Regions from separate parts of the Streptomyces sp. NPDC104831 genome, predicted to be linked through region 1. Evidence: riboswitches for the same ligand, from Rfam matches in the RefSeq annotation. Region 1 holds a riboswitch; the other holds the start of a gene.
What was found. A riboswitch is a leader RNA that binds a small molecule or an ion and turns the genes downstream of it on or off. The one in region 1 is predicted to bind cyclic di-AMP.

Region 1 (15,184 bases):
GACGGAACCGTCGTGGGAGAGCAGCGCAAACCGGGCGAAGCGAAGGACGTGCGGCGCCTGGACCGGGTGATCATCCGGTTCGCGGGGGACTCGGGTGACGGCATGCAGCTCACCGGTGACCGGTTCACCTCGGAGACCGCTTCCTTCGGCAACGACCTCTCCACGCTCCCGAACTTCCCCGCGGAGATCCGTGCCCCCGCCGGCACGCTGCCCGGGGTCTCGTCCTTCCAGCTCCACTTCGCCGACCACGACATCCTCACCCCCGGGGACGCGCCGAACGTCCTGGTGGCGATGAACCCGGCCGCCCTGAAGGCCAACGTCGGCGACCTCCCGCGCGGCGCCGAGATCATCGTCAACACCGACGAGTTCACCAAGCGGGCCCTGCAGAAGGTCGGTTACGCGAGCGACCCGCTGCACGACGGCTCCCTCGACGGCTACCACCTCCACCCCGTGCCGCTGACCACCCTGACGGTGGAGGCGCTCAAGGAGTTCGACCTCTCCCGCAAGGAGGCCGAGCGCAGCAAGAACATGTTCGCCCTCGGTCTGCTGTCGTGGATGTACCACCGGCCCACCGAGGGCACCGAGAGGTTCCTGAAGTCCAAGTTCGCCAAGAAGCCGGAGATCATGGCGGCGAACATCGCCGCGTTCCGGGCGGGCTGGAACTTCGGCGAGACCACGGAGGACTTCGCGGTCTCCTACGAGGTCGCCCCGGCCGCCAAGGCGTTCCCCGTGGGCACCTACCGCAACATCTCCGGCAACCTCGCCCTGGCCTACGGCCTGATCGCGGCCTCCCGCCAGGCGGACCTGCCGCTGTTCCTGGGCTCGTACCCGATCACCCCGGCCTCGGACATCCTGCACGAGCTGTCCCGGCACAAGAACTTCGGGGTGCGCACCTTCCAGGCCGAGGACGAGATCGCGGGCATCGGCGCCGCGCTCGGCGCGGCCTTCGGCGGCTCCCTGGCCGTGACCACCACCTCCGGGCCCGGCGTCGCCCTGAAGTCGGAGACGATCGGGCTGGCGGTCTCGCTGGAGCTGCCGCTGCTGGTGGTGGACATCCAGCGCGGCGGCCCCTCCACGGGCCTGCCGACCAAGACCGAGCAGGCCGACCTGCTCCAGGCGATGTACGGGCGCAACGGCGAGGCCCCGGTGCCCGTCGTGGCGCCGCGCACCCCGGCGGACTGCTTCGACGCCGCCCTGGAGGCCGCCCGGATCGCGCTGACCTACCGCACGCCGGTGATGCTGCTGTCGGACGGCTACCTGGCCAACGGCTCCGAGCCGTGGCGCATCCCGGAGCCGGAGGAACTGCCGGACCTGCGCGTGCGGTTCGCGCAGGCGCCGAACCACACGCTGGCCGACGGCAGCGAGGTGTTCTGGCCGTACAAGCGGGATCCGCAGACCCTGGCCAGACCGTGGGCGATCCCGGGCACCCCGGGCCTGGAACACCGCATCGGCGGCATCGAGAAGCAGGACGGCACGGGCAACATCTCCTACGACCCGGCCAACCACGACTTCATGGTCCGCACCCGGCAGGCCAAGATCGACGGCATCGACGTACCGGACGTGGAGGTCGACGACCCGCACGGCGCGACGACGCTCGTCCTCGGCTGGGGCTCCACCTACGGCCCCATCACCGCCGCCGTACGACGGCTGCGGACGGCCGGCGAATCGATCGCCCAGGCCCATCTGCGCCACCTCAACCCCTTCCCGCGCAACCTCGGCACGGTCCTGAAGGGCTACGACAAGGTCGTGATCCCCGAGATGAACCTCGGGCAGCTCGCCACCCTGATCCGGGCGGAGTACCTGGTGGACGCCCACTCCTACAACCAGGTCAACGGCATGCCGTTCAAGGCGGAACAGCTCGCCGCGGCGCTGAAGGAGGCCATCGATGACTGACGCCACCAACGGGCTGCTCCAGCTGGTCCCCAAGGCCGAGGCCAAGCAGTCGATGAAGGACTTCAAGTCGGACCAGGAGGTGCGCTGGTGCCCCGGCTGCGGTGACTACGCGATCCTCGCGGCCGTGCAGGGCTTCATGCCCGAACTGGGCCTGGCCCGGGAGAACGTCGTCTTCGTCTCCGGCATCGGCTGCTCCTCCCGCTTCCCGTACTACATGAACACCTACGGGATGCACTCCATCCACGGCCGCGCCCCCGCCATCGCCACGGGCCTGGCCACCTCCCGCCGCGACCTGAGCGTCTGGGTCGTCACCGGCGACGGCGACGCCCTGTCCATCGGCGGCAACCACCTCATCCACGCCCTGCGCCGCAACGTCAACCTGAAGATCCTGCTGTTCAACAACCGGATCTACGGCCTGACCAAGGGCCAGTACTCGCCCACCTCCGAGGTCGGCAAGATCACCAAGTCCACGCCGATGGGCTCGCTGGACGCGCCCTTCAACCCGGTGTCGCTGGCGATCGGTGCCGAGGCGTCCTTCGTGGCCCGCACCATCGACTCCGACCGCAAGCACCTGACCGAGGTGCTGCGCGCCGCGGCCGCCCACCCGGGCACCGCGCTGATCGAGATCTACCAGAACTGCAACATCTTCAACGACGGCGCCTTCGACGCGCTGAAGGACAAGCAGCGGGCCGACGAAGCGCTGATCCGGCTGGAGCACGGGCAGCCGATCCGGTTCGGCGCCGACGGGGCGAGGGGCGTCGTGCGCGACCGGGCCACCGGCGACCTGGAGGTGGTCACCGTCACCCCGGAGAACGAGGCGGACGTCCTGGTCCACGACGCCCACGCCGCGTCGCCGACCACCGCCTTCGCCCTGTCCCGGCTCGCCGATCCGGACACGCTGCACCACACCCCCATCGGTGTGTTCCGCTCGGTCGAACGGCCGGTCTACGACACCCTGATGGCCGAGCAGCTCGACACCGCCGTGGAACAGCGCGGCAAGGGCGACCTCGCCGCGCTGCTGGCGGGCGGGGACACCTGGACGGTCGTCGGCTGACCCACCCGCCGACTCACGAGGCCCGGGACCGCGCGTCCCGGGCCTCGTCGTACGCCCGGCGGGCCTCCTCGACCCGGTCCATGCGGTCGCGCGTCCACCGGGCGAGGGCCCGCACCTGCTGTGCCGCCTCGCGGCCGAGTCCGGTGAGCGAGTAGTCCACGCGGGGCGGGATGACCGGCCTGGCGTCCCGGTGCACCAGTCCGTCGCGCTCCAGGGTCTGGAGGGTCTGGGTGAGCATCTTCTCGCTGACGGCCCGGCCGGCCGACACACCGACCGCCCGGCGCAGCTCGCTGAACCGGTGGGGCCGCTCCAGCAGCTCGATCAGCACGAGGACGCCCCAGCGGCTGGTGACGTGCTCCAGGACGAGGCGGTACGGGCACCGCGCCTCGGCGTCCGCCCCGCCCTCGCCCACCGGCCCACTCTCGCTTACCGACATGCCAGTACCTTACTTCAAAGTGGGTACTTTCTAATCTACAGCGCCACCTTTACAGTGAGTGTCATCAAGGCATCCCACCAAGGAGTCGCGGAATCATGAGCATCGTCGTCACCGGAGCCACCGGCCACCTCGGCCGCCACGTCGTCGAGCAGTTGCTGGAGAAGGTCCCGGCGGAGCGGATCACCGCCGTCGTGCGGGACCCGGCCAAGGGCGCCGACCTCGCCGCGCGAGGCGTGCGGCTGGCCGTCGCCGACTACAACACTCCCGAGACCCTCGACGGCCTGTTCGCGGCCGGCGACAAGGTGCTGCTGATCTCGGGCAGTGAGGTCCACAAGGACCGGGTGCGCCAGCACACGGCCGTCATCGACGCGGCGAAGGCGGCCGGCGTGGCGCTGCTCGCCTACACCAGCGCCCCCGGCACCCTGACGGCCGCGCTGGCGGACGACCACCGGGCCACCGAGAAGGTGCTGCTCGCCTCCGGCGTGCCCTACACCCTGCTGCGCAACGGCTGGTACCACGAGAACTACACCGAGCACCTGGCGCCGGTGCTGGAGCACGGCGCGGTGGTGCAGGCCGCCGGCGACGGCCGGGTCTCCTCGGCCGCCCGTGCCGACTACGCCGCCGCCGCGGTCGCGGTGCTGACCGGCGAGGGCCACGAGAACGCGACGTACGAGCTGGGCGGCGACGAGGCGTGGAGCTTCGCCGAGTACGCGGCCGAGCTGAGCCGGCAGACCGGCCGGGAGATCGCCTACCGGCCGGTCTCGGTGGAGGACCTCACCGGCATCCTGACCGGCGCCGGGCTGCCCGCTCCGGTGGCCGGGCTCCTCGCGGCCGTGGACGCCTCGATCGCCGAGGGCGAACTGGTCGTCCCCTCCGGCGACCTGTCCCGGCTGGCCGGCCGTCCCACCACCCCGCTGGCGCAGGCGGTCGCGGCCGCGCTGAAGGGCTGACCCGGTCCGGCCGGGGACCGCGCCACACCCGCACCACCCTCCCCTGTCATGACCGTATGACGATACGAACATGACATCGGAGGGTGCCCGGCGCTACCTTCGTGCTCGCGCGACCGCACGGTTCACGCGAGCACGAAGGAGGGGCCGGTGGCCGGGAAGTCCGAGGGTGAGCACCGTACAGGTCTGCTGAACGGTTTCGCCGCCTACGGGATGTGGGGCCTGGTGCCCCTGTTCTGGCCGCTGCTGAAACCGGCCGGGGCCGCGGAGATCCTCGCCCACCGGATGGTGTGGTCCCTGGTGGTGGTCGCCGTCCTGCTGCTCTTCGTGCGCCGCTGGGCCTGGGCCGGGGAGCTGCTGCGCCGGCCCCGGCGGCTCGGCCTGGTCGCCGTGGCGGCGGCCGTGATCACCGTCAACTGGGGCGTGTACATCTGGGCGGTCAACGCGGGCCACGTCGTGGAGGCCTCGCTCGGCTACTTCATCAACCCGCTGGTCACCATCGCGATGGGCGTGCTCCTCCTCAAGGAGCGGCTGCGGCCCGTGCAGTGGGCGGCGGTCGTGGTCGGCCTCGCCGCCGTCGTCGTCCTGACCGTCGGCTACGGCCGCCCGCCGTGGATCTCGCTCTGCCTCGCCTTCTCCTTCGCCACCTACGGGCTGGTGAAGAAGAAGGTCGACCTCGGCGGGGTGGAGTCACTGGCCGCCGAGACCGCGATCCAGTTCCTGCCGGCGCTCGGCTACCTGATCTGGCTGGCCGCGCGGGGGAACGCCACGTTCGCGGCGGAGGGCGCCGGACACGCCGCGCTGCTCGCCTCCACCGGCCTCGTCACCGCGGTGCCGCTGGTCTGCTTCGGCGCGGCGGCGATCCGCGTGCCCCTGTCCACCCTGGGCCTGTTGCAGTACCTGGCCCCGGTCTTCCAGTTCCTGCTCGGCATCCTCTACTTCCACGAGGCCATGCCGCCCGAGCGGTGGGCCGGGTTCGCGCTGGTCTGGCTGGCGCTGGTGCTGCTCACGGGCGACGCGCTGCGCTCCTCCCGGCGCCCGCGCCGGCTCCCCCTGCCGGCGCCCCGCCCCGCCGAGACCCCCGCGTCGGCCCCGGCCGACGTCTGACCTGGACGGAAGGGGCCCTTCCGTCCGGGCCGGCGGCTATAAGTGGGAGCCATGACCACACAGGCGCCCGCCCCACTGCACTGGAAACTCGTCATCGACGCGGCCGACCCGCACGGCCAGGCCGACTTCTGGGCCGCCGCGCTGCACTACACCGCCGAGGACAACAGCGCCCTCGTCGAACGGCTGCTGTCCGCCGGCGCGCTGCCCGGACAGGCCACCGTCGAGTACCACGGGCGGCCCGCCTTCCGCGACCTGATCGCCGTACGGCACCCCGACGACCCGTACGACCCCGAGACCGGCACCGGGCTCGGCAGGCGGCTGCTGTTCCAGCGGGTGCCGGAGGCGAAGACCGGCAAGAACCGTCTCCACCTCGACCTGCACGCCGGCCCCGGGCGGCGCGCGGAGGAGGTGGCACGCCTGGAGGCGCTGGGCGCCCGGGTGGTACGGGAGGTGCGCGAGCCCGGAGGCGAGTGGGTCCTGATGCGGGACCCGGAGGGCAACGAATTCTGCGTGCAGTAGCCCCGCGGACCGCGCCCGGGAGCGGGGTCCGGGGCTTGGGCCGCTACGCCTGTGCCGCCCCGGCCGCGCGGTCGGCCAGCCGGACCATGCGGGCGCGGGCGGCCTCCAGCGGGCGCGGATCGTCCGCCGCGGGACCCGGCTCGGCGGCGAGGTCCGCCCACAGGTCGACCAGGTCGCGGCCCAGCCGCAGGCCCTCCTCGGGGTCGCGCACGGCACGCCAGGCGGTCGCCGCGCTCCGCACGTTGCCGTAGGCGGCCTCCCCGTCCCGGGCCTCGCGGCGCAGCCGGGCGAGGTCCAGGGACAGCCGGCAGGCGCGCACCGGGTCGTCCGCCAGATAGGCGATGTAGGCGGACAGCTCGCGCACGTGCAGCACCTCGGCGTGGTGCGGGCCGAACACGGCCGACGCCTCGGCGAGCGTCCGCTCGGCCAGCTGGGCCGCCGCGTCGATGCGGCCCGCCCGCACGGCCTCGTTGATCCGGCCCAGCGGCTCGGCGAGCAGCTCCGCGCCCTCGGCGGTCTCGGTCAGCGGCCCGTCGCCGAGCACCTCCTCGGCGACCGCGTCGAAGCCGCGGGCCGGGGTGTGGACGGGCGCCGGCTCGTCGACGGGCGAGCCGAAGACCGAGGCCAGGTCCGCGCCCGCGTACGAAGCCGTACGCCCGCCCGATCCGGCCCCCGTGCCCGAGGCCGCCGCACCCGCACCCGGGGCCGTGCCCGCGCCCGGGCCCGGCGTGGCCGGCGCGGTGGCGGGGGCCGGCCGGGGGTCCATCACGGGCGGGGGCCCGAAGCCGCCGGCCGGCGTCCGCTCGGCGGTGCCCGGCGCCGTCGCCTCCACGGGCGCCGCGCCCGGTGCCCGGCGCGCGGCCAGCGGGACCGGTTCGCCGGTCATCCGGCTGGAGCCGTCCGCCGAGACCTCCAGCGGGACCACACAGCCCGCGAGGTCGTCGTGGACGGTGGCCCGTATGGGGGCGCCGACGCTGATGGCCAGGCTCTGCAGGCGGTTCAGCACGGCCTGCCGGATCTCCTCGCCCGGCGCCGCGACGACCGGCACCCCGTCCACCGAGGCGCTCCCCGTGCCGTGCACCCGGACGGGCACCGCCGCCGGATACTCCGCGGTCCGCGGCGCCCGCTTCTTCTCGAAGCTGAGTCCAGCCATCGGTGTCCCTCCAGTCCCCCGGCGTCGCGATCCGGTCGTACGCATCCTGTCCACCAGTGTGTCGGCTACCCACGCCCGCCGCGTCACCGCGGCGTCACAGCCTCGCACCAGCCGCCTCGGCGGCATAAACCCTGGCGCCAGTTAGTTGCGCATGCATAAAATGCACACGCCTTGTTCGTTGGTACGACCTGACGCACCTGGGGGACCACATGGACCGCCGTTTTCTCTTCGTCCTGGGCAGCGCCCGCACCGGGGGCAACACCGGGCTGCTGGCCCGCCGGGCCGCCGAGCAGCTCCCCGACGGAGTCGAACAGCGCTGGATCGACCTCACGGAACAGCCGCTGCCCGACTTCGAGGACCTGCGGCACGACAGCGACCACGTACGGCCGCCGTCCGGCACCCCGGCCGGTCTGCTGCTGGACGCCACGCTCGCGGCCACGGACATCGTGATCGCCTCACCGGTGTACTGGTACTCGGTCTCCGCCCAGACCAAGCGCTACCTGGACCACTGGTCCGGCTGGCTGCGCACCCCGGGCCTGGACTTCAAGGCGCGGATGGCCGGGCGCACCCTCTGGGGCGTCGCCGCGCTGGCGGACGAGGAGCTGTCCGTGGCCGACCCGTACTCCGGCACCCTGCGCAACTCGGCCGCCTACATGGGGATGCGGTTCGGCGGGGTGCTGCTGGGCAGCGGCAGCAAGCCCGGGGACGTGCTGAGCGACACCGGTGCGCTGGCGCGCGCCAAGACGTTCTTCGCGCAGGACGCGCCCCTCGCCCGCTTCCCGCACGAGACCGCCGGTGCCGTCGCCGCCCCGGGCGGCGGCCTCTAGGCGGTGATGTCCTTCGCCGTGAACCGGGCCCAGGCCGCCGAGCCGAACACGGCCGCGTACAGCGCCTGGAGCCCGAGGTCGCGCAGCAGGTCGTCCCAGTAGACGGGGTCGCGCATCAGGTCGGCGAACGACAGCCAGTAGTGCGAGAAGAGGTACGGCTGCACCGCGTGCAGCTGGGGTATCTGGTCGACGATCTGCACGGTGATGAGCAGGCCGACCGTGGTCGCCATCGCCGCGATGCCGCTGTTGGTGAGGGTCGACACGAACAGGCCGACGGCCGCGATCCCCACCAGGGAGGCCGCGACGACCAGGGCGATCAGCAGCGCGCGGGCCAGCCCCTCGCCGAGGCCGATCCGGGTGCCGGAGATCGTCGTCAGCTCGCCGAGCGGGAACAGCAGCGCGCCGACGGCCAGCGCCGAGACGGTGACCACCAGGGTGGCCAGCAGGCAGAAGGCCAGCACGGTGGCGTACTTGGTCAGCAGCAGCCGGGTGCGGCCGGCCGGGGCCACCAGCAGATAGCGCAGGGTGCCCGCGCCCGCCTCCCCGGCGATCGCGTCGCCGGCGACGACGCCGACCGCCATCGGCAGGAAGAACGGCAGGGTCGCGGCCAGCGCGGTGAACACCAGGAACAGCCCGTTGTTGGTGATCTGCGCGATGAAGGCCGGGCCCTCGCCGCTTCCGCCGCTCACCCGGCCGCCGCCCCGGGTCTCGATCCGCACCGCGATCCCGACCAGCACCGGCACCGCGGCCAGCACCCCGAGCAGGGCGAGCGTGCGCCACCGCCGGACGGTGGTGACGAATTCGCCGCGCAGCAGCCCGAGGGCCCACAGCGGGTTCGGCCGGCGCACGGCGACGGCCTCGGACGGCTCAGCCCGCGACATCGAAACCCTCCCCGGTCAGCGCCACGAACGCGTCCTCCAGCGAGGCCCGTTCGACGGTCAGGCCCCGGACCCGGACCCCGGCCGTGACCAGGGCCGCGGTCACCTCCGCGAGGTCCCGGCCGGGCGGTTCGCCGGTGACCCGGTCGCCGTCCGCGGTCACGTCGCCGACGCCCAGCTCCTTCAGCACCCGGGCCGCCTCGGCGGGGTCCGGGGTGGTCACCACCAGCCGGCCGCGGGCCCCGGCCGCCAGGTCGGCCACCGCGCCCTGGGTGACGAGCCGGCCTCGCGCCATGACCGCCGCGTGGGTGCACACCTGCTCGATCTCGTCCAGCAGGTGGGAGGAGAGGAAGACGGTCGTGCCGTCGGCGGCCAGTTCCCTGACCAGGGTGCGGATCTCGCGCATGCCCTGGGGGTCGAGGCCGTTGGTGGGCTCGTCCAGGACGAGCAGCCGGCGCGGCTGGAGCAGCGCGGCGGCCAGGCCCAGGCGCTGCTTCATGCCGAGCGAGTACGCCTTCGCCTTCTTGCCGGCGGCCGCCGCGAGGCCGACCCGGTCCAGCGCGGCGGCCACGCGCGCGCGCCGGGTGCGCGGGTCGGCGGTGGGGTCGGCGGAGTCGAAGCGCAGCAGGTTGTCCCGGCCGGAGAGGAAGCCGTACAGGGCGGGGCCCTCGATGAGCGCGCCGACCTGCGGCAGGACCGTACGGGCCGAGCGGGGCATGGGGCGGCCCAGCACCCGGACCGTGCCCGCGGTCGGCTCGATGAGGCCCATCAGCATGCGGATGGTGGTGGTCTTCCCGGAGCCGTTCGGGCCGAGGAAGCCGAAGACGCTGCCCGCCGGGACGGCCAGGTCGAGACCGTCCACGGCGAGCTGCCCGCCGCGGTAGCGCTTGGTGAGCCCGCGCGTGTCGATGACACTCGCCGGGCCGCCCTCCGGCACGCCCCCGCGCTCGTCCCCCGGGGCGTCCCGTTCCGGCGCACGCGCCGGGGACGGGCCCTCAGGCGGGCGCGCGGGCGGGTCTTCCGGAGCGCGCGCAGGCGTGCGCTCCGCAGCGCGGTCCGCGGTGGACGGCTCGTCCATCGGCTTCCCCTCGTTTCGTCGGTCCCGGTGGGGTCACTTCCCCGCGTCGGCCGCCTTCACCAGGGTCTCCTTCGTCACCAGGCCGGCGTACACCTTGCCGTCGTCGGTGATCAGGGCGTTGACCAGGCGGGTGGAGAAGACCGTGCCCTTTCCGAACTTCCCCGAGACCGGGTCGCCGAGCGAGCCGAGGAAGCCGCCGAGGGCGCCCTCCTGGGAGCCGGTCGGCAGGCCGCCCTCGGCGCCGGTGTCGAGGCTCGCGACGGACGTCCAGCCCTTGCCGAGAACGTTCAGCCCCTCAAGGCCCCCGGCGAGGTCCTCGCCGTGCTTCGGGGCCGGCGCCTTGGCCGCCGTGTCCTTCTCCTCGGTGACCCTCGCGCCCTTCGGCGGGGTGAAGTCGAAGACGGAGGCGGCCGGCCGGGCGAAGGAGACCTGGGTGAAGCCGGCGTCGACGACGGCGGCCCCGCCGCTCCTCGGGGTGAGCGTGAACTTCAGCGGCGTCCACGTCTTCGCGTCCACGGCGATGCTGATCGCGCCGACCGTGGTGCCGGACTGCCGGGGCCGGATCAGCAGCTTGTAGGCGTCGCGGCCGGCGACCTGCGCGGTGCCGTCGACGGTGACGGACGTGGTGCCGTCCACCGCCTTCAGGGCCTCGTCGGCGAAGTCCTTGGGCGTGGCCGGCGGCTCGGCCCGGCGCTCCCCGCCGGATCCGGCCGCGGTGGAGTGGTAGACCTCGTTGCTCTTGCTGTCGTAGCCCCAGACGTCCTCGCCGCGGTGGATGAGGCTGTACTCGGCCCCGCGTTCCAGCAGCGACACCTTCTGCCGGTCCGGGCCGTCGGCCGCGATCCGCAGGGTGTGCATGCCGGACGCCAGCTCGGTGAACCGGGACTTGGGGTCGGCGGAGGAGCCGTCCCCGGGGCCGTCCTGGCCCCTGCCGGAGAGCAGGCCGTCCTCCAGGCCGCCGAGGTCGGGCAGACCGAGGTCCGTGGTGATCTTCACGGTGCCGGACAGCTGCTGCACGTCCGACCGGGCCATCTTCTCGATCAGCTGCTGTGCGGTGATCTTCGGCAGGTCGGGGTCGCCGGAGTCGGCGAGCGCCGGGACGAGCCCGATCGTGGCCGCCGCCACCCCCACCACCGCGACCGGGACGGCGTACCGGGCGGCTGTGCGCCGGCCGGAGCGCGGGTCCTCGTCCCGCGCGGCGCCCACTGTGTCGTCGGATTCGTACGGTGCCATGTGTGCCTTACCTCCGTCGTCGGCGGCGGCCGTTCTCACGCTGGTCAACCCTGAGCCGCCATTCTCACCCGAATCGGTGAGGAGTGGTGATGTCCGTGGCTTCCATATGACCAAATCGGCGGCGCGGAAGCGTCAGCCCTCGGAGGCAACCGCGTCTACGCCTGCGGTATGACACCCGACGGCCGGATCCTCCCCGACCCGTAAGGGTCGTGGGGGCTGCGGCCGTACGAGGGACGGGGCCGGGCGGAGACCAGCCCGTGACGGTACGCCCGCAGTCGTACGGCGGTACGACGGCCGGGCGGGGTGTGACCGTACGAACGTCAGCCGAGCGGGTGATACGGAGGTCGCCCGGAGGCGCTCCGGGGCCGGCCGGTGGGGCCCCGGTGCGGTCAGCCGGCGCGGTGGACCACCGCGTCGCACAGCTCCACCAGGGCGGCCTTGGCGTCGCACTCCGGCAGCGGGGCGAGCGCGGCCCGCGCCTCCTCCGCGTACCGGACGGTGTCCCGGCGGGCCTGCTCCAGCGCGGGGTGGGCGCGCAGCGCGGCCAGCGCCCGGGCGTGCCGGGCGTCGTCGCCGAGGTCGGAGTCCAGCAGCTCGCACAGCGCGATGTCCTCGGCCAGCCCGAGCCGGGCGGCCCGCTCGCGCAGCCGGAGCACCGGCAGGGTCGGGATGCCCTCGCGCAGGTCGGTGCCCGGGGTCTTGCCGGACTCGTGGGAGTCGGAGGCGATGTCCAGGACGTCGTCCGCCAGCTGGAAGGCGACGCCGAGCCGCTCGCCGTACTGGGTGAGCACGTCCACGACCCGCTCGCCCGCGCCGGACATCATCGCGCCGAACCGGCACGACACCGCCACCAGGGAGCCGGTCTTGCCGGCCAGCACGTCCAGGTAGTGCTCGACCGGGTCACGGCCGTCCGAGGGGCCGGCGGTCTCCAGGATCTGCCCGGTGACCAGCCGTTCGAACGCGAGGGCCTGCACCCGGACCGCCTCCGGGCCGAGGTCGGCGAGGATCTGGGAGGCGCGCGCGAAGAGGAAGTCGCCGGTGAGGACCGCGACGGAGTTGCCCCAGCGGGTGTTGGCGCTGTCCACCCCGCGGCGCACGGCCGCCTCGTCCATGACGTCGTCGTGGTACAGCGTGGCCAGGTGGGTCAGCTCCACGACCACGGCCGAGGGCACGACCCCCGGCGCGTACGGGTCGCCGAACTGGGCGGCGAGCATCACGAGCAGTGGCCGGAATCGTTTCCCGCCGGCCCGTACGAGGTGCTGCGCGGCCTCGGTGATGAACGGGACCTCGCTCTTGGTGGCATCGAGCAAGCCTTCCTCGACAGCCGCCAATCCGGCCTGGACATCGGCTTCGAGAGCCTGGTCCCGCACGCTCAGCCCGAACGGCCCGACGACGGTCACGAGGGGTCTCCTGTCTGCTGGTGTCTGCTGGCGATTACACGGTTTGTCGATAGGTCGCTGCCATCACTCAAGTCAGCGTATCCGGTCCTGTTTCGATCACCGATAGCGCCCACCGGTCCAGCTCGGGTGGTACCGGACCATGACCGGCATGGTTTTGATCACACGGTAATAAGGGACATATATCGACTTAACAGTAATCCGGATGCCGTGTCGCGACCTCTCCGCACCTTCCTCACCCCCGCCCTCCCCTCGCCGCCTCCACGGCAACGACGGGCATCACGTCCCGGGTTCCACCACGACTCGGACTTCGGACCCGAATCCCACTAATCCCCCATGTCTGATTTGAAGTCTTTTGCTATTTCGTGAATTGGGTCACGCGCCCGATCGGCCCACCCCTCGCGCCCCACCCCCCTCAGACCCTTGCCCCGTCGGCCAGTTGGGGATTGGCGATCGCAAAGGATCAAGTACCTCATACGGAGTCGATCAAGTTCAAATGGCGCATTGCGGGAATCCGGTACTTGTTCCCGACATGTGCTCTCGCATACGTTCCGGGCCGTCGGGCGGACGCCTAATCCTGCCGCCGTCCGCGAAACCCATTCACGAACTCATTCGTACGGCAGGAGCGGGGGACCCAGGTAAGTCGCCGCGCCGGACGGCATGCGCCGCGCCGGCACGGCTCGGGGTGAAGCCGTGCCTCCTCCCGGGCACGGCCGGGCGCCTCCCCGCCCGAACCCGACAGCTCACCTCGCAGGCGCCGGAGAGGAACTTTCGATGCCTGCTGCCGCTCAGCACCGCCGTACCCGGAACGCCCGCCTCGTCCGCGCCCTCGCCGCCGCCTGCACCGGCGCCGCCGTCCTCGCCCTGCCGCTCATCGGCGCGGGCAGCGCCCTCGCCGCCCCCGCCGCGGCCCCGGCGGTGTCCACCACCCCGGCCGGATACCCGAACACCCTCGACGGCTGGATCCGCGAATCGCTCGCGATCATGGCCGAGAAGAACATCCCGGGCACCTACAACGGCATCCACCGCAACATCATCCGGGAGTCCTCCGGCAACCCTGCGGCCATCAACCTCTGGGACTCCAACGCGGCCAAGGGCATCCCGTCCAAGGGGCTGCTCCAGGTCATCGACCCGACCTTCAACGCGTACCACGTCGCCGGGACGTCCTTCGACATCTACGACCCGGTCGCGAACATCACCGCCGCCTGCAACTACGCGGCGGACCGCTACGGCTCCATCGACAACGTCTTCGGCGCCTACTGACCGGCCCGGCCGCCGCCCCTCCCCGTGGTCAGGCGGCCGGGAACAGTCTCTCTAGGACGACGGCGACCCCGTCGTCCTCGTTCGACAGCGTGACCTCGTCGGCCACCGCCTTCAGCTCCGGATGCGCGTCGGCCATGGCGACACCGCGCGCCGCCCAGCGGAACATCGGGATGTCGTTGGGCATGTCGCCGAAGGCGAGGGCCCCTTCGGCGCCGACCCCCAGCCGCTCGGCGGCCAGCGCCAGACCGGTCGCCTTCGTCACCCCGCTCGGCTGGAGCTCCACGGTGCCCGGCCCCGACATGGTGACGCTCGCCAGCGAGCCCACCGCCGAGCGCGCCACGGCCGCCAACTCGTCGTCCGACAGCTCGGCGTGGCGCAGCAGCACCTTGCTGATGGGCTCGGCCCACAGCTCGGCACGCCGGCCGATCCGGACCGCGGGCAGCGTCGGGTGCGGCATCCGGTAGCCCGGCTCGATGAGCGTGAGCCCGTCCACGCCGTCCTGGTCGACCGCCGCGTACACCTGCCCCACCTCCGCCTCGATCTTGCCGAGCGCGGTCTCCGCCAGCTCCCGGTCCAGCCGGACCGACCACAGCAGACGGCCGGTCCGGGCGTCGTAGACCTGCGCGCCCTGACCGCACACGGCCAGTCCGGTGCAGCCGAGGCGCGCGAGCAGGGGCCGTACCCGGGGCGCCGGGCGGCCGGTGACCACCAGGTGCCGGGCCCCGGCCCGCGCCACCCGGGCGAGCGCGGCGAGCGACCGGTCGGAGACGGTGTCGTCGCCGCGCAGCAGCGTCCCGTCCAGGTCAGTGGCGATGAGGGCATATGCCGGGGAGGGTGCCATGCCCAGAGAATACGGACACCGGGGCCCGCCGACTCACCCCTCGTTCCCCGCGATCGCACACCGCGTGGCCCCAAGTCGCCCCCGCGCAAAGCCCGATGACGGTGGCGCGGCGCCACCCGGGGCCGGCGAGCGGCCGCACGGCCGTCATGTCCCCCGGTCGGCCCCGACGGTGGGAGCGGCCCTCCCGGCCACCCCGTACGCCCCCCGAGGCACTGCCCATGACACGCGTGTCGGCCGTAACGTGTGGCCCGACCACATGGAACGCTTCGCCATGCATGGCACGGATGAGAGTGAGGCAGCACCCATGCCCCCCTTCGACGTCCCCGAGGGCGACCCCTTCGGCCCGCACAACCTCCCCTACGGCGTGTTCTCGCCCCTCGGCAGCACCGAGCGGAGGATCGGCGTCCGGCTCGGGAACCACGTCCTCGACGCGGGCGCCGCGGCGGCGGCGGTCGACTCGCCCCACCAGGCGCTGCTCGCCGCCCCCACCCTCAACCCGCTGCTGGCCGCCGGCCGCGCCACCTGGTCCGAGGTACGGCACGCCGTCACGTCCTGGAT
Region 2 (15,184 bases), on a different contig from region 1:
GACCCCGCGCTCGGCCGCCACCGTCGCCTTGCCCACCAGCAGCGCGGCCAGCAACGGGTCCCGGATCCGCTCCGCGACCTGCTCGGCGGTGGCCCGGTGGTCCCCGACCACCTCGCCGACGAACTCGGCGGCGTCGTCGTACATCTCCAGCTCCAGCAGCCCCAGCAGGGTGTGCATGCGGTTGGCGTGCTCGTGGTCCTGGGCGCGCAGCGCGTCGATCAGCCCGCGTGTGGAGTCCAGTTCGCGGCCCAGCTGTTCCAGCTCGGTGCGGTCGCGCAGGGTGGCGACGGCACCGCCGTCACCGGTGGGCATGCGGTTGGCGACCAGGACGCGCTGGCCGCGCACGGTGAGCAGGTCGGTGCCGGTCACCCGGCCCGCCAGTACATCCGTCGTACGGCCCGCGCCGAGTGCCTCGTCCGGGGTCCGGCCGAGGGACTCGTCCCCGATCCCCAGCAGCCGCCGTGCCTCGTCGTTGAGCAGGCGGATGCGCCCGCCGCGGTCCAGTGCCACCACCGCCTCCCGGATGCCGTGCAGCATCGCCTCGCGCTCGGCGAGCAGGGCCGAGATGTCGGAGAAGGCCAGGTCCCGGGTCTGCCGCTGGACCCGCCGGGAGATCAGCCAGGCGGCCAGCGCGCCCACCGCGAGCGCTCCGCCGGCGTACGCGAACAACCCCGGGATCGCGTTGATCAGCCGCGCCCGCACGCTGTCGTAGGCGATGCCGACCGAGACCGCGCCGACGACGCGGTGGCGGGCGTCGTACAGCGGCACCTTGCCGCGCGCGGAGCGGCCCAGGGTGCCCTTGTCGATCTCCATGACCTCCTCGCCGGCCAGGGCGTCGGAGGGGTCGGTGGAGACACGCCGGCCGACCTCCGCGGGGGTGGGGTGCGACCAGCGCACCCAGTCCCGGCCCAGCACCACGATGTACTCGGCGTGTGTGGCCTGGCGGATCCGCTCCGCCTCCCGCTGCACCGGGCCGTCGCTGTCCGGCGCGGTGGTACGGACACCCTCGGCGATCTGCGGGTCCTGCGCGGTGGTCTCGGCGATGGCCAGGGCGCGGCGCATCGCCTCCTCGTCCAGCTGTTCGCTCAGCGGCGCCAGGAAGAGCCCGGTCGCGAGCACCGCGACCCCCGCGGCGATCGCCACCTGCATCAGCAGCACCTGCGAGAACATCCGCCGGGGCAGGCCGAGGCGCAGACGGCGTACGGGGACGGTGGAGCGCATACCCATGACGGTACGTGGGACGGCCGGGAGCCCCCAGCGGGTGTGGCACGGATCTCCGGATCCACCATTGATCAACGTTCGCGGCGCCTCGCCGCCGGGTCAGCTCGCCAGAGCCGTCGGCCTCAGCTCGCGCACCTCGACCACGTCCATCCGCGCGGGCGTGCCGAGCACCGCCGCGCCACAGCTCTCCGGGCGGGGCGGCAGCGCCGCGCCTTGCGCCACGGCGACCCGCCACCGGCGGCCGTCGGCGTGGGCGACGGTGACCTCCCAGCGCGGCGCCGCGCCGGCGGTCCGTACGACGCTCAGCACACCCGCCCGGTACTCGCCCGCCGCCGTCCGCACGGCCAGCTCCGCCGCCTGGCCGGGCCGCTCCCACGCGGAGCACCCCCGGCACCCCTCGACCAGCACGCGCCCCTCCCGGGCGCCGCGCAGGGCCTCCTCGACGGTGTGGGCCCCGGCACGGCCGTAGGCATAGCCGTACGGCAGGACGAGCACCGTGGGCGCGAACCGATGTCCACCCAGATGGGTGACTTCCCAGATGCCGCGCACCCCCGACGCGACCAGCTCGGTGGCCAGGGGGCGGCCCAGGAGGGCGCAGCAGCGGTCGCGCTTGCCGTTGGTGCACACCAGCGCCAGCGGGTCGCCCCGATGGGGCCGGCCGCCGAGCGCTGCGCCGAAGGACCGGTGGTCGCCCGCCCCGAGGGCGGCGAAGTCCAGGTCGAGCAGGCGCCGCGGATCGCGGGTGGTGGCACCGTGCAGCCACAGACGCCCGGGAACGGTGTGCGCGGCGTACACCTGCCGCACCGGGGGCGGGCCGGGGTCGGCGTGGCGCCCGGGGCGGCGGATGAGCGCGACACGCACGCCGGTTCCGTCGGCGGCGGCCTCCAGCGCCCGGCCCAGCGCGGGGTCGAGATGGCTGGACGTGAGGGCCTTGGCGCCCCACGGTCCGGGCTGTTCCAGCAGCAGCCACGTGGTCGCCGTGGCGGCCGTACCGGTCACCGGCTCGTCCAGGCTGTGGGAGACGGTCGCACACCTACTCACACAGGTGAGCCTAACCTGACTCGCCTCGTGGCGACTTCCGGCCCCGCCGTGTCCTACTCCGGGAGGGCCCGGGGCGGGCGCGGACCGACGTAGTGGCCGCTCGGGCGCATGCGCAGCGGCCGCTCGCCGTATTCCTCCAGGGCATGGGCGATCCAGCCCGCGGTCCGGGCGACGGCGAAGATCGTCTCGCCGGCGGCGGCGGGCATGCCGCTGGAGGCGGTGAACACCGCGAGGGCCAGGTCGACGTTGGCGTGCAGCGGGGTGTGCCGGGCGGCGGTGGCGACCACGTCCCGGGCCGCGAGCAGCGCGGGCTCCGCGCGCGGGACCTGCTCCAGCAGGGCGAACAGCGCCCGCGCGCGGGGGTCCTCGCCGGTGTACAGCCGGTGGCCGAGGCCGGGGACGCGGCGCCCCGCGCGCAGCTCCTCGGCGATCACCGGGACGGCCGTGCCCTGGTCGAGCACGTCCAGCAGCATCCGGTGGGCCAGGCCGCTGGCCGCGCCGTGCAGCGGACCCTCCAGCACGCCGAGCCCGGCGGAGACGGCCGCGTACGCGTGCGCCCGGGCCGAGGCGGCGACCCGGACCGCGAGCGTGGACGCGGCCAGGTCGTGGTCGGCCAGCAGGGCCAGCGCGGTGTCCAGGACGCGCAGGGAGGCATCGTCGGCCGGGCGGCCGGTCAGCCGGCCCCACAGGCGGTGGGCCAGCGGGCCGTCGTCCCCGCGGTCGTACCGGGCCGGCGGCAGCGCGGCGACGAGGGTGGGAATGAGGGTGCGCGCCGTGTGCAGCACGGCCTCCTCGGACAGGTCGAAGCGCAGTGGGTCCTCGGCCGCCGCGGCGATCGCCGCCACCCGCAGCCGGTCGATCGGGGAGGCGTGCTCAGACAGGGCGTCCACCGCGCGCCGGGCGACCTCGACGGTGGCCGGGGGCGCGGTGAACGCCGCTCCCGGGGCGGGCCGGCCGGTCCACAGCCACTCCGCGACCTCTTCGTACGGTTGGCGGGTGGCCAGCTCGACGGCGTCGACGCCGCGGAAGTAGTACCGGTCCCGCTCGATCAGCGTGATGCGGGTGCGGACGGACAGGTCGCCGCCGGTGCCCGGGCTGCCGGCGGCCTCGCGCCGGTTGCGGCGGGCGAGCGCCTCGACCTCGCCGGCCTCGAAGGTGCTGGCCCGGCCGCCGGGCTCACGCCTGCTGCTGAGCAGGCCGCGGCTCACGTACGCGTAGACCGTCTCGGGCTTCACTCCGAGCAGTTCGGCGGTCTCCTTGGTGGTCAGCCGGCGCCCGAGGCGGTGGGGAGCGGTGTCGTGATCGCGCATGAGGGCCACCGTAGCGGCCGCTGCACATCTTGATCGGCATGCATTGATGGAATCAATATTGACAGAAAATTAGTCAAGGATGGACAGTCGGATCAAGTCCAGGGAGGAAGACCATGACCGTCAACAGTGCTGCCACCCCGCTCATCGACGCCCCGCGCGGCCTCGCGGGCGTCGTCGTCGCCGAGACCGAGGTCGGCGACGTCCGCGGCAGGGAGGGCTTCTACCACTACCGCCAGTACTCGGCCGTCGACCTGGCCCGCACCCGCGGCTTCGAGGACGTCTGGCACCTCCTGGTCCACGGCACGCTCCCCGACGCGCGGCGCGGACCGGAGTTCGCCGCCGAGACCGCCGCGCTGCGACGCCTGCCCGACGACGTCCGGCAGGCCCTGCCCGCCCTCGCGGAGGCCGCAGGGCCCTCCGGGCCGCTGGCCGGACTGCGCACGGCCCTGTCCCTGCTCGGCGCCGCGCACGGCTTCCGGCCGGTCTACGACACCGACGCCGACCGCCGGCGCGCCGAGACCGTGGCCGCCTGCGCGGCCGTACCCACCCTGCTCACCGCGCTGTACCGGCTCGGCCGGGGCCTCGACCCGGTGGAGCCGCGCGAAGACCTCCCGTACGCGGCCAACTACCTGTACATGCTGACCGGTTCGGAACCGGATCCGCGCCGGGCCCGTGCCGTCGAGCAATACCTGATCTCAACCATTGACCACGGATTCAACGCGTCAACCTTCACGGCGCGCGTCATCGCCTCCACCGGCGCCGACGTCGCGGCCTGCCTGACCGGAGCCGTCGGCGCCCTGTCCGGACCGCTGCACGGAGGCGCGCCCAGCCGCGCCCTGGACACACTGGACGCGATCGGCACCCCCGACCGGATCGACCCCTGGATCCGCGAGCGGGTCCTCGCCGGCGACCGGATCATGGGCTTCGGGCACGCCGTCTACCGCACCGAGGACCCCCGCTCGCGGATGCTGCGCGAGATCGCGCTGGGCTTCGGCGGCCCGCGGGTGCGCTTCGCGACCGAGGTCGAGCGCCGGGTGGAGGCGATCCTCGCCGAGCTGAAGCCGGGCCGCGAACTCCACACGAACGTCGAGTTCTACGCCGGCGTGGTCATGGAACTGTGCGGCCTGCCCCGGGAGATGTTCACCCCCACCTTCGCGGCGGCGCGGGTGGTGGGCTGGAGCGCCAACATCCTGGAGCAGGCCGCCGATCCCAAGATCATCCGGCCGGTGGCGCGGTACGTGGGCCCGGAGCCGGGCGCGGCGGTGCCCACGGCCGGGTGACGAGCGAGCCGGCCGGCACCCACAGGGCGTCTCCCCCCACTCGTATCCTGGACCGTCCATGTCCGTCCGCGCCCCGGGCGCGAGCCGGTGCGCGCTGGTACGTCTGAGAGGTCGCCCGTTGGGGAACAGCATGGGAAGCGGAAGCGGCGGAGGTCCGCGGCAGATCCCGGTCGTCGTGCTCGCCGGTTTTCTGGGCTCCGGGAAGACCACGCTCCTCAACCACCTGCTGCACCGCAGCGGAGGCAGCCGCATCGGGGCCGTCGTCAACGACTTCGGCGCCATCGAGATCGACGCCATGGCCGTCGCCGGCGCCCTCGGCGACTCCACCGTCTCGCTCGGCAACGGCTGCCTGTGCTGCGCCGTCGACGCCGGGGAACTCGACCTGTACCTGGACCGGCTCGCCGCGCCCGCCGCAGGCATCGACGTCATCGTCATCGAGGCCAGCGGACTGGCCGAACCCCGGGAACTCGTGCGCATGGTCCTCGCCAGCGAGCACCCCGGCATCGTCTACGGCGGCCTGGTCGAGGTGGTCGACGCCGCCGAGTTCGACGACACGCGCGCTAAGCACCCGGAGATCGACCGGCACCTCGCCCTCGCCGACCTGGTCGTCGTCAACAAGCTCGACCGCGCCGACGACGCCGACCGGGTCCTCGGACTCGTCCGCTCGCTCACCGACCGCGCGGCCGTCGTGCCCGCCACCTACGGCCGGATCGACCCCGAGTTCCTCTTCGACTGCCGGCCCACCGAGGAGCGCGTCGGCCAGCTGTCCTTCGACGACCTGCACGACCACGGCGATGCGGACGGGGCCGGACACCTGCACACCGGCTACGACAGCCTGTCCCACACCTCCGCCGTCCCCCTGGAGCCCCGGCGGCTCATGCGGTTCCTGGACAGCCGGCCCGAGGGGCTGTACCGGATCAAGGGGTACGTCGACTTCGGGCCGTACGACACGGTCAACCGCTACTCCGTGCACGCCGTCGGTCGGTTCCTGCGCTTCTACCCGGAGCCCTGGGCGAGCGGCGACGACCGGCTCACCCAGCTCGTGCTGATCGGCTCCGGCATCGACGCGGCCGCCCTCCGCAAGGAACTGGAGGCCTGCGCGAACGACGCCCCGCACGCCGACGAGCACGGCATGTGGGGCGTCCTGCGCTACGTACAGGGGCCGGACGAGGACGAGACGGAAGCCGACCTCGCGGAGCCGCCCCTCTAGCCCCGCCCGGACCGCCCCGCCGGATCCCGCGCGGACCGCACCCGCCGGGCGCCCGCCCGGGCCGCCCCGTGGAGCCTCCCGCCCGGACCGTTCCGCCGGACCCCCGCGCCGACCGCCTAGAGCACCGGTCCCGCCACCACCGCCACCGTCTTCGGCAGCGACGTGCCCGAGCCGTCGCGGCGCGGGTCCGGCTCCGGCAGCTCGGCCGGGGTGCCGTTCTTCTGCGCAGCCCGGGCCGGGGCCGGGCCCGCCCAGGCCACCGAGAGGCAGTCCTCACCCTTCAGGAACCGCTGGCAGCGCACCCCGCCCGTGGCCCGGCCCTTGCGCGGGTACTGGTCGAACGGGGTCAGCTTGGCCGTCGTCTGCACCGAGTCGTCCAGCGTGCCGCGCGAGCCCGCCACCGTGAACACCACCGCGTCGGCGGCCGGGTCGACCGCCGTGAACGAGAGCACCTTCGCGCCCTCGGTGAGCTTGATGCCCGCCATGCCGCCCGCCGGGCGGCCCTGCGGACGGACGATGGAGGCCTGGAAGCGCAGCAACTGCGCGTCGTCCGTGATGAAGACCAGGTCCTCCTCGCCGGTGCGCAGCTCCACCGCGCCGACGATCCGGTCGCCCTCCTTGAGCGTGATGACCTCCAGCTCGTCCTTGTTGGACGGGTAGTCGGGCACCACCCGCTTGACGACACCCTGCTCGGTGCCGAGCGCCAGACCCGGCGACGACTCGTCCAGCGTGGTCAGGCAGACCACCGTCTCGTCGTCCTCCAGGGACACGAACTCCGCCAGCGGCGCCCCGCCGGAGAGGTTCGGCGCGGACACCGGCTCGGGCAGCTGCGGCAGGTCGACCACGTTGATCCGCAGCAGCCGGCCCGCCGAGGTCACCGCCCCGATCACCCCGCGCGCGGTCGTCCGCACCGCCGAGACGATCACGTCGTGCTTGACCCGCTTGCCGCCCGCCGCCCGCGGAAGCGGCGCGTCGGTCGCCGTACGGGCCAGCAGCCCCGTGGAGGACAGCAGCACCCGGCACGGGTCGTCGGCCACCTGCAGCGGCACGGCGACCGGGGTGGCCGCGGACTCCAGCAGGACCGTGCGCCGGTCGGTGCCGAACTTCTTCGCCACGGCCGCCAGTTCCGCCGAGACCAGCTTGCGCAGCTCCGCGTCGGACTCCAGGATCCGCGTCAGCTCCTCGATCTCCGCGGTGAGCCTGTCCTTCTCCGCCTCCAGCTCGATCCGGTCGTACCTGGTGAGCCGGCGCAGCGGCGTGTCGAGGATGTACTGCGTCTGCACCTCGCTCAGCGAGAAGCGCTCGATCAGGCGCTCCTTGGCCTGCGCGGAGTTGTCGCTGGAGCGGATGATCCGGATGACCTCGTCGATGTCGACGAGCGCGGTCAGCAGGCCCTCGACCAGGTGCAGCCGGTCGCGCTTCTTGCCGCGGCGGAACTCGCTGCGCCGCCGGACCACGTCGAAACGGTGGTCCAGATAGACCTCCAGCAGCTCCTTCAGCCCCAGGGTGAGCGGCTGGCCGTCGACCAGGGCGACGTTGTTGATGCCGAAGGACTCCTCCATCGGCGTCAGCTTGTAGAGCTGCTCCAGGATCGCCTCCGGCACGAAGCCGTTCTTGATCTCGACGACCAGGCGCAGGCCGTGCTCGCGGTCGGTGAGGTCCTTGACGTCGGCGATGCCCTGGACCTTCTTCGCGTTGACCAGGTCCTTGATCTTCGCGATGACCTTCTCGGGGCCGACCGTGAACGGCAGCTCCGTGACCACCAGGCCCTTGCGGCGGGCGGTCACGTCCTCGATCGAGACCGTCGCGCGGATCTTGAAGGTGCCACGGCCGGTCGCGTAGGCGTCCCGGATGCCGTCCAGGCCGACGATCCGGCCCCCGGTGGGCAGGTCGGGGCCGGGGACGTGCTTCATCAGCGCGTCCAGGTCGGCGTTCGGGTGCCGGATCAGATGGCGGGCGGCGGCGACGACCTCGCGCAGGTTGTGCGGCGGCATGTTCGTCGCCATGCCGACCGCGATGCCCGAGGCGCCGTTGACCAGCAGGTTCGGGAAGGCGGCGGGCAGGGCCACCGGCTCCTGCTCCTGGCCGTCGTAGTTCGGTGCGAAGTCGACCGTGTCCTCGTCGATCGACTCCGTCATCAGGCCCGTCGCCTCGGCCATCCGGCACTCGGTGTACCGCATGGCGGCCGGCGGGTCGTCGTTGCCCAGCGAACCGAAGTTGCCGTGGCCGTCGACGAGCGGCACGCGCATGGAGAAGGGCTGCGCCATGCGCACCAGGGCGTCGTAGATCGACGCGTCGCCGTGCGGGTGCAGCTTGCCCATGACCTCGCCGACGACGCGCGCGCACTTCACATAGCCGCGTTCGGGGCGCAGGCCCATCTCGTTCATCTGGTAGACGATCCGGCGGTGCACCGGTTTCAGGCCGTCACGGGCGTCCGGCAGGGCGCGCGAGTAGATGACCGAGTACGCGTACTCGAGGTAGGAGCCACGCATCTCGTCCACGACGTCGATGTCGAGGATTCTCTCCTCGAACGAATCGTCGGGCGGCGGGGTCTTCGTGCTGCGGCGGGCCATCGCTGCCTGGCTCCTTCTGATCTGGTCGCTCGCCTACGGGGCGCTCTTGCTGAAGCGTTTGACGGATCTGACGCGGACCATTGTGGACCGAGGCACTGACAACCCGTGCCGCGACCCGGTCCGGGCGGCACCGGGGAGCGGCCCGCCCCTGGCACCGGAGAACCGTCCGGGAGGGGGTCCGACGCAGGGTACGCGATCCGCTGTCGGCGTACGCGCGCGGGAACTTCGCGAAGGCCCCGCACGCTTTGCATACAGTGGCGGGAACGGCAGCAAAACCGCGGTTCGATCAACCGCCTCCGCTCGCGAAGGGACGTACATGCCCATGGGTCACACGACCACAGCCGAGGCAGGCTCCGGGGGCCTGACAGCGACCGAGCACCGCCTGGCCAACGGTCTTCGCGTGGTGCTCTCCGAGGACCACCTGACCCCGGTGGCGGCGGTCTGCCTCTGGTACGACGTCGGCTCCCGCCACGAAGTCAAGGGCCGTACCGGCCTGGCTCACCTCTTCGAGCACCTGATGTTCCAGGGCTCCGCACAGGTCGAGGGCAACGGACACTTCGAGCTGGTGCAGGGCGCCGGCGGCTCGCTGAACGGCACCACCAGCTTCGAGCGCACCAACTACTTCGAGACCATGCCCGCCCACCAGCTGGAGCTGGCCCTGTGGCTGGAGGCGGACCGCATGGGCTCGCTGCTGGCGGCCCTGGACGAGGAGTCCATGGAGAACCAGCGGGACGTCGTCAAGAACGAGCGCCGCCAGCGCTACGACAACGTCCCCTACGGCACCGCCTTCGAGAAGCTGACCGCCCTCTCGTACCCGGAGGGCCACCCGTACCACCACACGCCGATCGGCTCGATGGCGGACCTGGACGCGGCCACCCTGGAGGACGCCCGCCGGTTCTTCCGCACCTACTACGCGCCGAACAACGCGGTGCTCTCCGTGGTCGGCGACATCGACCCCGAGCAGACCCTCGCCTGGATCGAGAAGTACTTCGGCTCCATCGCCTCCCACGACGCCAAGCCCGCGCCCCGCGACGGCACCCTGCCGGACGTCATCGGCGAGCAGAAGCGCGAGGTCCTCGTGGAGGAGGTCCCGGCGCGCGCGCTGATGGCCGCCTACCGGCTCCCGCACGACGGCACGCGCGCGTGCGACGCGGCCGACCTCGCCCTGACCATCCTCGGCGGCGGCGAGTCCTCCCGGCTGTACAACCGCCTGGTGCGCCGCGACCGTACGGCCGTGGCCGCCGGCTTCGGCCTGCTGCGCCTGGCCGGCGCGCCCTCCATGGGCTGGCTGGACGTGAAGACCTCCGGTGACGTCGAGGTGCCGGTGATCGAGGCCGCCATCGACGAGGAGCTGGCCCGGTTCGCCGAGGAGGGCCCCACCAGCGAGGAGATGGAGCGCGCCCAGGCGCAGCTGGAGCGCGAGTGGCTGGACCGGCTCGGCACGGTCGCCGGCCGCGCCGACGAACTGTGCCGGTTCGCCGTCCTGTTCGGCGACCCGCAGCTCGCCCTGACCGCCGTCAAGCGCGTCCTGGAGGTCACCCCGGAGGAGGTCCGGGAGGTCGCGGCGGCCCGCCTGCGGCCCGACAACCGCGCGGTCCTCGTCTACGAACCCAAATCCCCGGAGGCCGCCCCGGACGCCGACGTCCCCGAGGACCCGGAGCAGGAAGCGACCGTAGAGGCGGGCCGCGACGAGACCGAGAACGAGGAGACGGCCAAGTGACCGAGCTCGCCACCATGGAGTTCCACCCCCGGCCGCAGCCCGGCGAGGCCAGGCCCTGGGCGTTCCCCGCCCCCGAGCGCACCGCGCTCGACAACGGCCTGACCGTGCTGCGCTGCCACCGCCCCGGCCAGCAGGTCGTCGCCGTCGAGGTGCTGCTGGACGCGCCGCTGGACGCCGAGCCGGCCGGCCTGGACGGCGTCGCCACGATCATGGCGCGGGCCTTCTCCGAGGGCACCGACAAGCACTCCGCCGAGGAGTTCGCCGCCGAACTGGAGCGTGCGGGCGCCACCCTGGACGCACACGCCGACCACCCCGGCGTCCGGCTCGGCCTGGAGGTCCCCGCCTCCCGCCTGGCCAAGGGCCTCGGCCTGCTCGCCGACGCGCTGCGCGCCCCCGCCTTCGCCCCGGGCGAGGTCGAGCGCCTGGTCCGCAACCGCCTGGACGAGATCCCGCACGAGCTGGCCAACCCCTCCCGCCGGGCCGCCAAGGAACTCTCCAAGGAGCTGTTCCCGGCGACCTCGCGCATGTCCCGGCCGCGCCAGGGCACCGAGGAGACCGTCGAGAAGATCGACGCCGCGGCCGTGCGCGCCTTCTACGACCGCCACGTGCGGCCCGCCACCGCCACCCTGGTCGTCGTCGGCGACCTGACCGGCACCGACCTGGACGCGCTGCTCGCCGACACCCTCGGCGCCTGGACCGGCACCCCCGGCGAGCCCCGGCCGGTGCCGCCGGTGACCGCCGACGACACCGGCCGCGTGGTCATCGTGGACCGGCCCGGCGCCGTGCAGACGCAGCTGCTCATCGGCCGGATCGGTCCCGACCGGCACGACCGGGTGTGGCCCGCCCAGGTGCTCGGCACGTACTGCCTCGGCGGCACCCTCACCTCCCGCCTGGACCGCGTCCTGCGCGAGGAGAAGGGCTACACCTACGGCGTGCGCTCCTTCGGGCAGGTCCTCAGGTCCGCGCCGGACGGCACGGGCGCGGCGATGCTCGCCATCAGCGGCTCCGTGGACACGCCGAACACCGGCCCGGCGCTGGACGACCTGTGGAAGGTGCTGCGCACGGTCGCGGCGGAGGGCCTGACCGACGCCGAGCGGGACGTCGCCGTGCAGAACCTCGTCGGCGTGGCGCCGCTGAAGTACGAGACCGCCGCGGCCGTCGCGAGCACGCTGGCCGACCAGGTCGAGCAGCACCTGCCCGACGACTTCCAGGCGACGCTGTACCGGCGGCTGGCCGCCACGGGCACGGTGGAGGCCACCGCGGCCGTCGTGAACGCCTTCCCGGTGGACCGCCTGGTGACCGTCCTCGTCGGTGACGCCGCCCGGATCAAGGCACCGGTCGAGGCGCTCGGCATCGGCCCGGTGAGCGTGGTGTCGGCCGAGTAGCGGCGAGGCCGACCCATCCGGCGCACGCGCGCGTGGGGCCTGACGGTTTACGAGCCGTCAGGCCCCACGCTGTTCCACTCGGTCCCTCAGGTGCCCGTTTTGGGGCGGAGGTTGCCTGTCTGACCTGTGGGATGCGCTACAAAAAGCCGGATCCGTTTGAGGATCGGAAGCGGGCCGCCGTAGCGTCGTCCGGGCTGTTCGTCAGGCAGTGCGCCGCACCCGCGGCACCGGACAGCCATCGCCGAGTCCCCGTACGGCGCGAGCCAGGGGAGCCGGGGACCCATCGTCCCTGGGGTGAATCGGGCGACCGCGAGGGAGCCCGTAGGAGACCTTCCTGCTCCGAACCCGTCAGCTAACCCGGTAGGCGAGAGGGAAGGAAAGGACCAGCCACTTCATGGCGTTCATGTGCGCCACCGGGAAGCACCGCAAGCCCGGACGGGTCAAGCGAACCACAGCGCAGGCGGCCGGCGTCGCGGCCCTGACCACCACCGGTGTCATCGGCACCCTCGCCGCCTCCCCGGCCCTCGCCGCCGGCAACCCCGTGGACCAGACCGGCCTCACCCCGGTCCTCGCCGCCACGGACGACGTCGCCGCCCAGATCGACGCGCAGGCCACCGCCCAGCAGCAGGCCGCGGACCGCAAGGCGGCCGAGGAGGCCGCCGCGAAGGCCGCCGCCGAGCGCGCCGAGGAGCTGCGCGAGGCCAGGGCCCGCGCCGCGCGCGAGGCCGAGCGCCGCCGGCTGAACGCCTTCGTGGCCCCCATCGAGCACTCCTACGTCTCCACGGCCTACCAGGCGTCCAGCTCGCTGTGGTCCTCCGGTTCGCACACCGGCATCGACTTCCACGCGGCCGCCGGCACCACCGTGCACGCGGTGGGTTCCGGCACGGTCGTCTCCACCGGCTGGGGCGGCGCGTACGGCAACGAGATCGTGATCCGGATGGCCGACGGCATGTACACGCAGTACGGGCACCTGTCGTCCATCGGCGTCACGGTGGGCCAGAAGGTCGTGCCGGGCCAGCAGATCGGGCTCTCCGGCTCCACGGGCAACGTCACCGGCCCGCACCTCCACTTCGAGGCGCGCACGAGCCCGGACTACGGCTCCGACATCGACCCCGTCGCCTACCTCCGCTCGCACGGCGTGCGCATCTGACGCACTCGCGCCTTCCCCGACGGCCCCGGCTCCCCGAGCCGGGGCTTTCGCCGTTTTCCATGTTCTCCGCGGGACCCGTTGTCCAAAAAATATCCATGGATTACGGCCCGCCATCGGAAATTCCGGCCGACTGGAATAGAGTCACGGAACACACGTCCATCATCGGCGTTTAACGGGGATTAAGGCGGAGGTCGGTCATGCGTATTCCGGCGCACTCGGTGTGCACCGCTGTCCGGGACGACATCGTCGCCGGTGTCTACGAGCGCGGCAGCCGGCTGACCGAGGAAGTCCTGGCCCGCCGCTACGGCGTCTCGCGCGTCCCCGTGCGCGAGGCGCTGCGCACGCTGGAGGCCGAGGGCTTCGTGGTGACGCGCCGGCACGCGGGCGCGTGCGTGGCCGAGCCGACCGAGCAGGAGGCCGCCGACGTGCTGGAGATGCGGACGCTGCTGGAGCCGCTGGGCGCCGCGCGCGCCGCCCAGCGGCGCACGGAGGCCCATCTGAAGGTGTTGCGCGGCCTGGTCCGGCTGGGCCAGGAGCGGGCCAGAAAGGGCAACAGCGAGGATCTGCGCTCGCTGGGCGGCTGGTTCCACGAGACGCTGGCCCAGGCCTGCGGCAGCCCCTCGCTCACCTCGGTGCTGACCCAGCTGCGCCACAAGGTCGCGTGGATGTACGCGGTGGAGGCGCCGGTGAGCCCGGTGGAGTCCTGGGCCGAGCACGGGGCGATCGTGGACGCGGTGGCGCGCGGCGACGGTGAACGCGCGCGGGTGCTGACCGCCCTGCACGCCGAACGCGCGACCGGCGCGCACCGGCTCCGCTTCTCCGGCCCCGGGGAACGTGTGAGGACTTCGCAACATGCCGTAAACATGTAGGGTGCGCGGCATTAACAGCCGCCGTATACAAACAAGGTGTTATTCGGCGGCGGGGCGTTTTCCGCTGCCCTTTCGCGATGCCGGGAATTATCGGCTCGCGCCCTTCAACCGGCGACAACGAATTCGGCCGGCGGGAAGCCTCGGGGCGCGCGGGGCCGCGCATACGCGAAAGCCGCGCCGCCCGGCAGGGGCGACGCGGCTTCCCGGTCTGCGCTCAGACGGTCTCGGGCAGTTCCTCCAGGCCCTCGGAGACCAGCTTGGCCAGACGGTCGAGGGCGGCGTCGGCGCCCTCGGCGTCGGAGGCGAGGACGATCTCCTCGCCACCCTGGGCACCCAGGCCCAGGACGGCCAGCATCGAAGCCGCGTTGACGGGGTCGCCCCCGGCCTTGGCGATCGTCACCGGGACGCCTGTGGCCGTGGCGGCTCGGACGAAGAGGGAGGCGGGGCGGGCGTGGAGACCCTCGGCCCAGCCGACGTTGACGCGGCGCTCAGCCATGTGTTGCTGCCCTTCAGTGCTCAGGGTTGTCTAGACCAGTTTCCCATACCGTGGAGCGTGCCCGGAGCAGACCTCGAGGACCCGCCCCGGAGCGACACCGGACCGCGGCCTCGGTCCGGCGTTCGCCCCCCATAGACTGCCTCGCGCCGTCGTCGTACGCGAGCCTTACGCTGGGGCCCATGCAGACCTCGGCGGACCGGCAGGAGCGGCACCAGTACCCCGCGCACTGGGAGGCGGACGTGGTGCTGCGCGACGGCGGCACCGCGCGCGTCAGGCCCATCACCGTCGATGACGCCGACCGCCTGGTCAGTTTCTACGAGCAGGTCTCGGACGAGTCGAAGTACTACCGCTTCTTCGCGCCGTACCCCCGCCTGTCCGCCAAGGACGTCCACCGCTTCACGCACCACGACTTCGTGGACAGGGTGGGACTCGCGGCCACCATCGGCGGCGAGTTCATCGCCACCGTGCGCTACGACCGCACAGGCGCGGACGGCCTGCCCGCCACCGCGCCCGCCGAGGAGGCCGAGGTCGCCTTCCTGGTCCAGGACGCCCACCAGGGCCGCGGGGTCGCCTCCGCCCTCCTGGAGCACATCGCGGCCGTCGCGCGCGAGAGGGGCATCCGCCGCTTCGCCGCCGAGGTGCTGCCCGCCAACACCAAGATGATCAAGGTGTTCACGGACGCCGGTTACACCCAGAAGCGCAGCTTCGAGGACGGCGTCGTACGCCTGGAACTGGACCTCGAACCCACCGACCGCTCCGTGGCCGTGCAGCAGGCCCGGGAACAGCGCGCCGAGGCCCGCTCGGTACGGCGGCTCCTCGCACCCGGCTCGGTCGCGGTCGTCGGCGTCGGCCGCGCCCCCGGCGGGGTGGGCCGCGGCGTCCTCGGCAACATCCGTGCGGCCGGCTACCCGGGCCCGCTGCACGCCGTG

Region 2: it holds a riboswitch for cyclic di-AMP, as region 1 does, so the genes downstream of both, ACZ63H_RS10570 (M23 family metallopeptidase) here and ACZ63H_RS01325 (transglycosylase SLT domain-containing protein) in region 1, are expected to answer to the same signal.

Annotation. Positions count from the first base shown of each region.
Region 1 covers NZ_JBVJOT010000001.1:263,788-278,971, forward strand. The annotation lists gene ACZ63H_RS01265 (2-oxoacid:acceptor oxidoreductase subunit alpha) at 1-1,893, shown strand, start outside; gene ACZ63H_RS01270 (2-oxoacid:ferredoxin oxidoreductase subunit beta) at 1,886-2,947, shown strand; gene ACZ63H_RS01275 (winged helix-turn-helix transcriptional regulator) at 2,961-3,383, opposite strand; gene ACZ63H_RS01280 (SDR family oxidoreductase) at 3,479-4,333, shown strand; gene rarD (EamA family transporter RarD) at 4,481-5,437, shown strand; gene ACZ63H_RS01290 (VOC family protein) at 5,489-5,956, shown strand; gene ACZ63H_RS01295 (hypothetical protein) at 6,000-7,109, opposite strand; gene ACZ63H_RS01300 (flavodoxin family protein) at 7,319-7,936, shown strand; gene ACZ63H_RS01305 (ABC transporter permease) at 7,933-8,817, opposite strand; gene ACZ63H_RS01310 (ABC transporter ATP-binding protein) at 8,804-9,892, opposite strand; gene ACZ63H_RS01315 (LolA family protein) at 9,926-11,125, opposite strand; gene ACZ63H_RS01320 (polyprenyl synthetase family protein) at 11,515-12,525, opposite strand; cyclic di-AMP (ydaO/yuaA leader) riboswitch at 13,114-13,294, shown strand; gene ACZ63H_RS01325 (transglycosylase SLT domain-containing protein) at 13,297-13,785, shown strand; gene ACZ63H_RS01330 (HAD family hydrolase) at 13,814-14,626, opposite strand; gene fahA (fumarylacetoacetase) at 14,931-15,184, shown strand, end outside.
Region 2 covers NZ_JBVJOT010000011.1:34,086-49,269, reverse strand. The annotation lists gene ACZ63H_RS10610 (ATP-binding protein) at 1-1,221, opposite strand, end outside; gene ACZ63H_RS10605 (sucrase ferredoxin) at 1,321-2,262, opposite strand; gene ACZ63H_RS10600 (citrate/2-methylcitrate synthase) at 2,316-3,572, opposite strand; gene ACZ63H_RS10595 (citrate synthase/methylcitrate synthase) at 3,686-4,852, shown strand; gene ACZ63H_RS10590 (CobW family GTP-binding protein) at 4,983-6,062, shown strand; gene ACZ63H_RS10585 (DNA gyrase/topoisomerase IV subunit A) at 6,179-8,635, opposite strand; gene ACZ63H_RS10580 (M16 family metallopeptidase) at 8,952-10,355, shown strand; gene ACZ63H_RS10575 (M16 family metallopeptidase) at 10,352-11,740, shown strand; cyclic di-AMP (ydaO/yuaA leader) riboswitch at 11,970-12,122, shown strand; gene ACZ63H_RS10570 (M23 family metallopeptidase) at 12,135-12,890, shown strand; gene ACZ63H_RS10565 (GntR family transcriptional regulator) at 13,088-13,759, shown strand; gene ACZ63H_RS10560 (HPr family phosphocarrier protein) at 13,974-14,255, opposite strand; gene ACZ63H_RS10555 (bifunctional acetate--CoA ligase family protein/GNAT family N-acetyltransferase) at 14,435-15,184, shown strand, end outside.